Regions from separate parts of the Shinella yambaruensis genome, predicted to be linked through region 4. Evidence: predicted binding sites of a transcription regulator. Region 4 holds the regulator's gene; each other region holds the start of a gene.

Region 1 (2,201 bases), on a different replicon from region 4:
GGCAACGCGGGCGGTGAGGGATTTGGCGCGGAACCGGTTCACGGTCGCGGTCAGCATGCTCTGCTCACCGCCCTGGAGGTGGTCGGCGCCTTCCGTATCCATCACAATCCCGTCGGGAAGATCCATGGCGACGATCGGCGAATATTGTGTCAGCGCCCAAAGCGTGATGCGTTCCAATGCTGCGGCGTCGGCCGCCGGATCGGTGCCGACGAGCATCAGGTCGCGAAAGAGCGCTTGTGCTTTCGCCGCCGGCATCCCGACTTTCACGCCGACCTTCCGCGCCGCCGCATCGGCCGCCGCAACCCAGCGCCGGGAACCGCTTCGAGCGATGACGGCGATCGGCTGCTCAGCGGGCAGCGACGGATCGGCCCGCCTGATCCTGTCGGTCGGCAGGTCCGGTAGATAGATCGATACGACCCGAGGCATCACAGGCTCCAACAATATACTCAGCGCACTCGCCCGCTTTCACGCGCATCAATTCCAACAACCAATTCGCCCGACCGACGGTGGCGACCGGCAAGTCCTCGGAGGGGAGGACGCTCACGCGCCATCGCGTGGTCGAGGCGGTCGGCTGGCCATAGTCGGAGGCTTCGGTCGGGCGGCGCCATCGCCGCACGACGATCGCCATCGCCCCCGTCTTTTCGGCGGCGAGCTGCAACCGGCGGCTTGCCACCATCGGCAATCGTACTAGCTCGGCGACGACGGCGCCGAGCCCGCCATAGGCAAGCGCCTCCTCGGCGTTGGCCAGGACATCCTCCTCCTTGTCGCTCTCGACGAAATAAACGCGGTCGGGATGAAGCCCCGCCTGCGCGAGCGCCGGAAAGAACAGGTCGGGACGCGTCAGGCACCAGACGATCGGTCCGGTCGTTCGAGCGGCAATGCCGGCGACGAACAGCGCGGCGGCCGCGCCGTCGACCGCTCCAGCACCACCCCCTGAGAATTCGTGGAGCGCACCATAGGCGAGACCTCCGCCCGGAAGGGCCGCGTCGATCTCCGCCACCTGAAACGGCAACGAACCAGCTTTGCGCGAGGCAGGGCTCTCCATCGAGGCGATGCGCTCTCTCAGCTCGGTTATCACCCTGTTTCGGGCAGCATTCATCGTTCACGGACTCCGAAGCGTTCGTGTTGGCAGGCGACGTCATGTCGTACAGGTCTAATTGTTCTGTATCTGTTCCTCGCGGCAAAAAGAGTCAAGCCACCCGAAAATAGGAAAATTGTCTTCGATTTTCGTCTGCCAGGGATTTTTGCTTGTGAATCATCGGGATGGGTTTCGCGAGATGGCCCCCTCTCACCGTGAAAAAAATTAGTATGCGATGGCAGAAGAGGTGACCGCTCGGTCCATGGCGGGCTCTTCCGCTGGGATAGTCAGGACGCTCGCGACGAGGCTGATCGCCATAACGCCGCCGAGCACCGTGTTCGGCGCACCGGCCACCTGCAAGCAAGCATCTTCGGCCGGCGCGATGACGAGGGAACAACTATCCTCTGCAGCGGGTTTTTCTGTCGACGCCGGGCGCCGGCAACGCGAATTGTATCGAGGTCGAAGATGGCGGCTGACAAGCTCTCAACCTACAAGAAGAAGCGGGACTTCAAGCAGACGCAGGAACCGAGCGGCGCGACCGCGGTCAAACCATCGAACCGGCGCCGCTTCGTCATCCAGAAGCACGACGCGACACGCCTTCATTACGATCTCCGCCTGGAACTGGACGGGGTCTTCAAATCGTGGGCCGTCACGAAAGGACCCTCGCTCGATCCGCATGAGAAAAGGCTGGCGGTCGAGGTCGAGGATCACCCGCTCGACTACGGCGATTTCGAAGGCACGATTCCCAAAGGCCAATACGGCGGCGGTACGGTGATGCTCTGGGATAGAGGCTACTGGGAGCCGGAAGGCAACAAGTCGCCGGAGGAGGCTCTCAGGAAGGGCGATTTCAAATTCGTGCTGCACGGCAAGCGCCTGCACGGTAGCTTCGTGCTGGTGCGGATGCGCAACGACCGCGACCGCGGCAAGCGGACCAACTGGTTGCTGATCAAGCACCACGACGAGCATTCCGTCGAAGAAAACGGCGCAGCAATCCTGGATGAGAACACGTCTTCGGTCGCGTCGGCTCGAACGATGGAGCAGATCGCCGGCGGCAAGGGGCGCAAGCCGACGCCGTTCATGATCGCGAGTGGCGATGTCGAGGCGGATGCCGTCTGGGACAGCA
Region 2 (2,201 bases), 180 kb from region 4:
CCAGCCTCGTGCGTGCCGCCGTCGGCCGTCGGGATGGTGTTGCAGTAGGAGTGGATCAGCGAATCGCCGCCGTACCAGGTGACGGCCCATTCCAGCGAGCCGTGGCCGCCGGATTTCTCGCTCTTGCCGGCGAAGATCTCGCGGGTGACGGTGTGCTCCTTGCCGAGCGTCGCCTGGAGGTAGTCCTTGAGGCCGCCGGGGAAGTGGAAGACGGCCTTTTCCGGCGTTTCGGAGCCTTCCGGCAGCAGCGCGGGGTCGCAGCTCCAGCGAATCTCGACGCCGCCGAAGAGATAGGCCTTCGAGCGGGCCATGCGGAAGACGCGTCCCGGATCGAAATGCGCGTGCGCGCCGAAAATCTCCGGGTCCGGGTGGAAGCGCACCTTCGTGCCGCGGCGGTTGTGCACGTCGCCGAGCTCTTCGAGCGGGCCGAGCGGCTTGCCGCGGGAAAAGCGCTGGCGGTAGAGCTTCTTGTTGCGCGCCACCTCCACTTCGAGAAGGTCGGAGAGGGCGTTGACGACGGAGACGCCGACGCCGTGCAGGCCGCCCGAGGTCTCGTAGGCCTTGCCGTCGAACTTGCCGCCGGCGTGCAGCACGGTGAGGATGACCTCCAGCGTGGATTTTCCCGGCATCTGCGGATGGTTTTCCACCGGAATGCCGCGGCCGTTGTCGGTGACGGTCAGAAAGCCCTCGGCATCGAGATTGACCTCGATGAAATTGGCGTGGCCGGCGACGGCCTCGTCCATCGAGTTGTCGATGACTTCGGCGAAGAGGTGGTGCAGCGCCTTCTCGTCCGTGCCGCCGATATACATGCCGGGGCGCATGCGGACCGGTTCGAGGCCTTCCAGCACGCGGATCGCCGAGGCGTCATAGCCGCCGGTGCCTTCGCTCGGCGGGGCGGGGCGTGCCTCGCGGGCAGGGGCGGCCGCCGCGACCGGCTTTTCGACCGGCGGCGCTGCGGGCTGGGAGGGCATGTTGGCGAAGAGGTCGTTGCTGTCGTCTTGCATGGGCCGTTCAGATTTTGTTCCGTTTGCCAGCTTTCCCGCCGGTCCATGGCGGACCGGGGTCTGGCGCAAAAGAGGTCATTGCGCGAATCACCTGCGACTCTGCCAGATTCCGCGGGCTTTCGCGATGCCGGGGCGGCGTGCCGTCCGTCCGTCGCGTGCGCCGCGGGGTGCTGTCACCCGGCCTGCAGGATGCGCCAAGCCGCGCCAACCGCCGGCGGAGGATTGCGTTGCGGGCGGGCGGATGGCAAGTATCGCTGCCTCCAGGGAGCCACAGTTCATGCGTCAGTCCACAGTTCATTGCCTTTCCCGGCTGGTTTTGGCCGCCTTGTTCGCCGGTTCCCTTACCGGCGAGGCGGCGGCGCTGAGCCTGAAACCCTGGAAGGACGACCTGTTCGGCTACGGCACGGTGGTGGAGACGGGCGACGACGGCGCGCTGAGGGTCGTCGACTACCAGGAACTGCGCGACATCAACGGCCGCGACCAGGTGCCGGAGCGCCGGGTGAAGGCGGCCTATGTCTCGACGGCGGTGAAGAAGGCGCAGAAGAACGCGACGATCGCCACGCCCGCCGGGCCGATCGATGTCGCGATGACCGGCAAGGCGGAGGGCGCGGCCTTCACCGTCATCTTCATCCACGGCCGCGGCGGCGACCGGCGGCTCGGCAACAACGACTGGAATTTCGGCGGCAACTTCAACCGGCTGAAGAACCTCGCCGCGCAGAACGGCGGGGTCTACTACGCACCGAGCGTGCCCTCCTTCGACGACAAGGGCGCGGCGCGGGTCTCCGGCCTCATCCTGACGGCCAAGGCGCTGTCGCCGGAGGCGTCGGTCATCCTCGCCTGCGCCTCGATGGGCAGCTTCATCTGCGCCCGCGTGGCGCGCGATCCGGCGGCGGTGAAGAGCCTTGCCGGCATGGTGCTGATGGGCGGGGCGGCCGATGGCGACTACGGCAGGACGCCGGCCTTCAAGGCGAAGCTGCCGGTCTTCTTCACCCATGGCGACAGCGACAGCGTCTATGCCGCGAACGACCAGATCGCGGTTTTCCGGCGCCTGCGCAAGGCCGGCGTGCCGGCGCGCTTCGTGCTGTTCCAGACCGGCGGCCACGGCACGCCCGTGCGCATGACCGACTGGCGCGAGACGCTCAACTGGCTGTTTGCGCAATAGGGCATTTCCGCCTTTCGCCGAACCGCGAGATGCCC
Region 3 (2,201 bases), 820 kb from region 4:
CCGGCACCAGCCGGCAAAGGCGTCGACGGCGGGATCGCGGAGCGGCCGGCTCTCCTTGAGCGTTTCGTGACGCATGCCGCGATAGACGGTTGTCGTGACGTCCTCAAGCCGCGATTTTTTCAGTCGCCCGGCAAAGGCGTGCACGGCGCGGCCGAAATCCGTCGCCGGGTCCTCCTCGCCGCCGACGAGATGGATCGGCAGCCGCCTCGGCAGGCGCGCAAGCCCTTGTGCCGAGGCATTGGCGAAGGTGACGGCGAAGATGTCGATCCACATCGCGACATTGACGTCGAAGCCGCAGCGGGGATCGGCGATATAGGCGTCCACCTCGGCCGGGTCGTGCGACAGCCAGTCGAAATCCGTGCGGCGGTTCGCGATGGAGCGGCCCCAGGCCCCGAAGGTCAGGCGCGGCAGCGCGCCGCTCGGCACGTCCGATCCCTTCAGCATGCGTTCTGCCGCCAGCACGGCCTGCGCCACGCGCCCGGCAAGCCCGGGTTCGAGATTGGAGTTCCACACGGCGAGCGCGTCGATATCGCCGGGGTGTGCCTCGGCGAAGGCGAGCGCCATGAGCCCGCCCATCGAGTGGCCGAAGAGCACGACCGGCAGGCCGGGATGCCGTGCCGCCGCATGATCGCGCACGGCGCGCATGTCCGCGATCACCCGGGCGATGCCGCCCTTCGGCGCGAACTGGCCGCGCGGGGCATCCGGCGCGCTGGTGAAGCCGTGGCCGCGATGGTCGTGGGCATAGACATGGAACCCCTCCGCCGCCAGGCGCGCGGCGAACGCCGCATATCGCGCGCTGTGCTCGGCAAGGCCATGGCTGATCAGCAGGATGCCGTGGGGAACGCCCCGGGCAGCCTCGTGCCGCAGCGCAAGGCTCGCCCCGCTCGGGCTTTGCAGCGTCGAAACCTGCGAAAACACCGGTCCATCCTCCCGTTTCGGCCCTCCCGTTCTGGCAAGGTCAACGCGATTTGCCGTTGAAAGACAATGGGATGCGGCGTGTATTTTTCGATTTTCTCCCGCATGTCGCGTTTTTTCCGATTCATGGTTGCATTTTCCGGATCTTTGGTTGTAAATGATCTCGTTTTGTTCTCGTTGGGGGAGCCGGTCATGACGACCAATGCCGCACTGACTTTCAAAGCCGTCGTTTTCCTTGCCGTCCTGCCGTTGCTTCTCGCGTGTCTCACGCTGGCTGCCGGTTCCCGTCCCGCCGCCGCGCAGACGGTGCCGGCAGGCGGCGGCGCGCGCGAGGTCCTATCCGTCAGCTGGCAGGCGGGCTACTGCGCCGCCCGGCCGAAAAGCCGCGGCTGCGCGGATTTCTCCGTGGACGCGCCGGCCGCCCGGCAGTTCTCGCTGCTCAGCCGCTTCCAGCTGCGCAAGAGCTATTGCGGCGTCGAGGCGGGCCTCAAGCAGCAGGCGCGCAAGGGCAAGTGGACGGAGCTGCCGGATATCGTGCTCGCTTCCGGCACGAAGGCGCGCCTGATGGCCGCGATGCCCGCCGCGCGCCTCGGCCTCGACCGCCAGCAATGGCTGCGCAGCGGCAGCTGCGTCGCCGCCTCGCCGGAGGTCTACTACAGCCGCTCGCTCGACCTGCTCGACGCGCTCAACGCCTCGCCGGTGCGCGCGCTCTTCACGCAGAAGGCGGGGGCGGCGATCACCCTTGCCGAAGTCCGCGCCGCCTTCGACGCCGCCTTCGGGGCGGGGGCCGGCGAGCGGGTGCGCCTGACCTGCCGCAAGACGGACGGCAGGCCCGTCGTGACCGGCCTCACCATCGGCCTTGCCGGCGACGCGCCGACGCTCGCGGACCGCATCGCCGCGGCCTCGCCGACGAAGTCCCGCTGCACCGAGGGGGTAACGGGCGCGGGGCAGGCGGGGTAGGGGCGACGGACGGGCGATGCCGCGCCGATCTGGACTGCTCTGCTGCCGCGGAGAGTGTCACGGCGATGCGGGGCGGTGTTTCCGCCCCGGGGCGCGATGCGGCTTTCTCAGATTGCCGCGGGCGGAGAATTCGCCTACATAGCGGGCAAATTTGTCCGATCCGGAGCGCGTTTTCATGGCACGTCAGTTCATCTACCACATGTCGGGGCTCAACAAGGCCTATGGCAACAAGAAGATCCTCGAGAACATCCATCTGTCGTTCTATCCGGACGCCAAGATCGGCATCCTCGGCCCGAACGGCGCCGGCAAGTCGACCGTGCTGCGCA
Region 4 (2,201 bases):
TGGAAGACGGCCGCATCCGCACAACCTTCCTCACCCCGAAGGGCCGCCACATCCGTCCCCGCGGCCAGGATTTCTCCGAGGGCGAGGTCGTCCTGAAGTCCGGCGACGTGCTCGATGCCGGCCGGCTGACCGTGGCGGCGGCGATGAACCACCCCGTCTTGCCGGTCTATGCCCGCCCCCGCATCGCCCTGCTCGCCACCGGCGACGAGCTCGTCCCGCCCGGCACGCCGCCCGGCGCCAGCCAGATCATCGCCTCCAACACCTACGGCGTCGCCGCCCTCGCCCGGGAGGCCGGCGCCGAGGTGATCGACCTCGGCATCGTTCGCGACGACAGGCAGGCGCTGCTGGAGGCCGTGCGCCACGCGCTGACGCAGGATATCGACGTGCTCGTCACGCTCGGCGGCGCCTCCGTCGGGGATTTCGACCTCGTGCAGCCCGTGCTCGGCGAGGCGGGCATGGAACTCGATTTCTGGCGCATCGCCATGCGCCCGGGAAAACCCCTGATGGTCGGCCGGCTCGGCGCGGTCCAGGTGGTGGGCCTGCCCGGCAATCCCGTTTCGAGCCTCGTCTGCTCGCATCTCTTCCTCGCCCCCCTCGTGCGCCGCCTCGCCCGCCTGCCGGCGAAAGACCGGCAACGTCCGGCCGTCGCCGCCGTGCCGCTCAGGGAGAACGACCACCGGCAGGACTATGTCCGCGCGCGCATCGCCCGCGGCCCCGCCGGCGAACTGCTCGTCACGCCCCTCGACAAGCAGGATTCCTCGATGATGAAGGCGTTCGCCGTCTCCGAAGGCCTGCTCGTGCGCCCGCCCCACGCCCCGGCGGCCCCGGCGGGCACGCCCTGCGCGGTTCTTCTCCTGCGCGAACCTGCCGCCTGAACAGTACTATTATTGTTTCAGCAACCCCTTGCGGAACACATATGGAACAGATAGTGTCTGTTCTGGATTTGTTTCACACGATTCTCGGTGGAGGGGCCATGCTCACGCGCAAACAACAGGAACTTCTCCTGTTCATTCATGAACGGATGAAGGAGTCCGGCATTCCCCCCTCCTTTGACGAGATGAAGGATGCGCTGGATCTCGCCTCCAAGTCCGGCATCCACCGCCTCATCACGGCGCTGGAGGAGCGCGGCTTCATCCGGCGCCTGCCCAACCGGGCCCGCGCGCTGGAGGTGATCAAGCTTCCCGAGGCCTATACCCAGAGCCTGCAGCCGCGCCGCGGCTTTTCGCCGGCGGTCATCGAGGGCAGCCGCGGCAAGCAGGCCCCGGCCGCCGCCCCGCCGCAGCGCACGCCGATCGCGGAGATCCCGTCTTCCGTCTCCGTACCGGTCATGGGCCGCATCGCCGCCGGCGTGCCGATCTCCGCCATCCAGAACAACACGCATGACATCACCGTGCCGGCCGAGATGATCGGCAACGGCGAGCACTATGCGCTGGAGGTCAAGGGCGACTCGATGATCGAGGCCGGCATTCTCGACGGCGACACGGTCATCATCCGCAATGCCAGCAGCGCCAATCCCGGTGAAATCATCGTGGCGCTTGTCGACGACGAGGAGGCGACCTTGAAGCGCTTCCGCCGCAAGGGCGCGTCCATCGCGCTCGAAGCGGCAAATCCCGCCTACGAGACCCGTATCTTCGGGCCGGACCGCGTGAAGATCCAGGGCAAGCTGGTCGGCCTCATCCGCCGCTACAACTGATCCTTCGGAAGATCGAAGGTGCCGGTGCGCCAGTCATAGGTGCGATGGCGGGACCACGGCCGGTTTAGGCTTTCGACGGCCGGCGTGATATCGGCCCCGGAGAGAGCGCCGGATGCGCCTTCAGGATCCGGCCGGATCTCAAGGGCGCCGGTTCGCCTCAGATGACGCGCCGTCACCAGGCGGGCGCCCGAACGGCAGACCTCCAGCCGGAGGGCAAAGGGAACGACGACGAGATCGGCGGCGTCGCAGGCCGTGCCCAGGAAGGCGACGTCGTCCAGGGTGACGATCCGCCAGCCGCTCGGCGAGACGGCGGCGCAGAATGCCTTTGCCTCGCAAACGAAATTGTCGCCCTCTCTCGCCGCCGTGAAAGCCGCGGCCATGGCGTCCCTCGCCTTTTGCCGGTCGGCCTTGCGCCGGGGCCGTTTCCGGTCTCCGGTTGCACCGGAGGGCTCGCCCGCGTCCTCGATAGTCAATCCCGCGCTCCGGCGGATGTCCGGTTTTGCAAGAT

Evidence for each region. The regulator LexA, encoded in region 4, represses DNA repair genes until DNA is damaged. The targets are predictions, from matches to a motif close to TGTTCNNNNTGTGTTCNG.
Region 1: WMC41_RS30945 (ImuA family protein) is a predicted target of LexA. The motif match lies at 1,159-1,176, and genes of this name have one in related genera.
Region 2: parE (DNA topoisomerase IV subunit B) is a predicted target of LexA. The motif match lies at 1,009-1,026, and genes of this name have one in related genera.
Region 3: WMC41_RS12730 (ribonuclease) is a predicted target of LexA. The motif match lies at 1,074-1,091, and genes of this name have one in related genera.

Annotation. Positions count from the first base shown of each region.
Region 1 covers NZ_CP150642.1:289,415-291,615, forward strand. The annotation lists gene WMC41_RS30940 (Y-family DNA polymerase) at 1-426, opposite strand, end outside; gene WMC41_RS30945 (ImuA family protein) at 347-1,099, opposite strand; gene ligD (DNA ligase D) at 1,544-2,201, shown strand, end outside.
Region 2 covers NZ_CP150638.1:1,932,648-1,934,848, reverse strand. The annotation lists gene parE (DNA topoisomerase IV subunit B) at 1-1,004, opposite strand, end outside; gene WMC41_RS09570 (alpha/beta hydrolase) at 1,282-2,166, shown strand.
Region 3 covers NZ_CP150638.1:2,577,892-2,580,092, reverse strand. The annotation lists gene WMC41_RS12735 (alpha/beta fold hydrolase) at 1-918, opposite strand, end outside; gene WMC41_RS12730 (ribonuclease) at 1,108-1,875, shown strand; gene ettA (energy-dependent translational throttle protein EttA) at 2,051-2,201, shown strand, end outside.
Region 4 covers NZ_CP150638.1:1,754,678-1,756,878, reverse strand. The annotation lists gene WMC41_RS08715 (molybdopterin molybdotransferase MoeA) at 1-875, shown strand, start outside; gene lexA (transcriptional repressor LexA) at 974-1,693, shown strand; gene WMC41_RS08705 (ComEC/Rec2 family competence protein) at 1,684-2,201, opposite strand, start outside.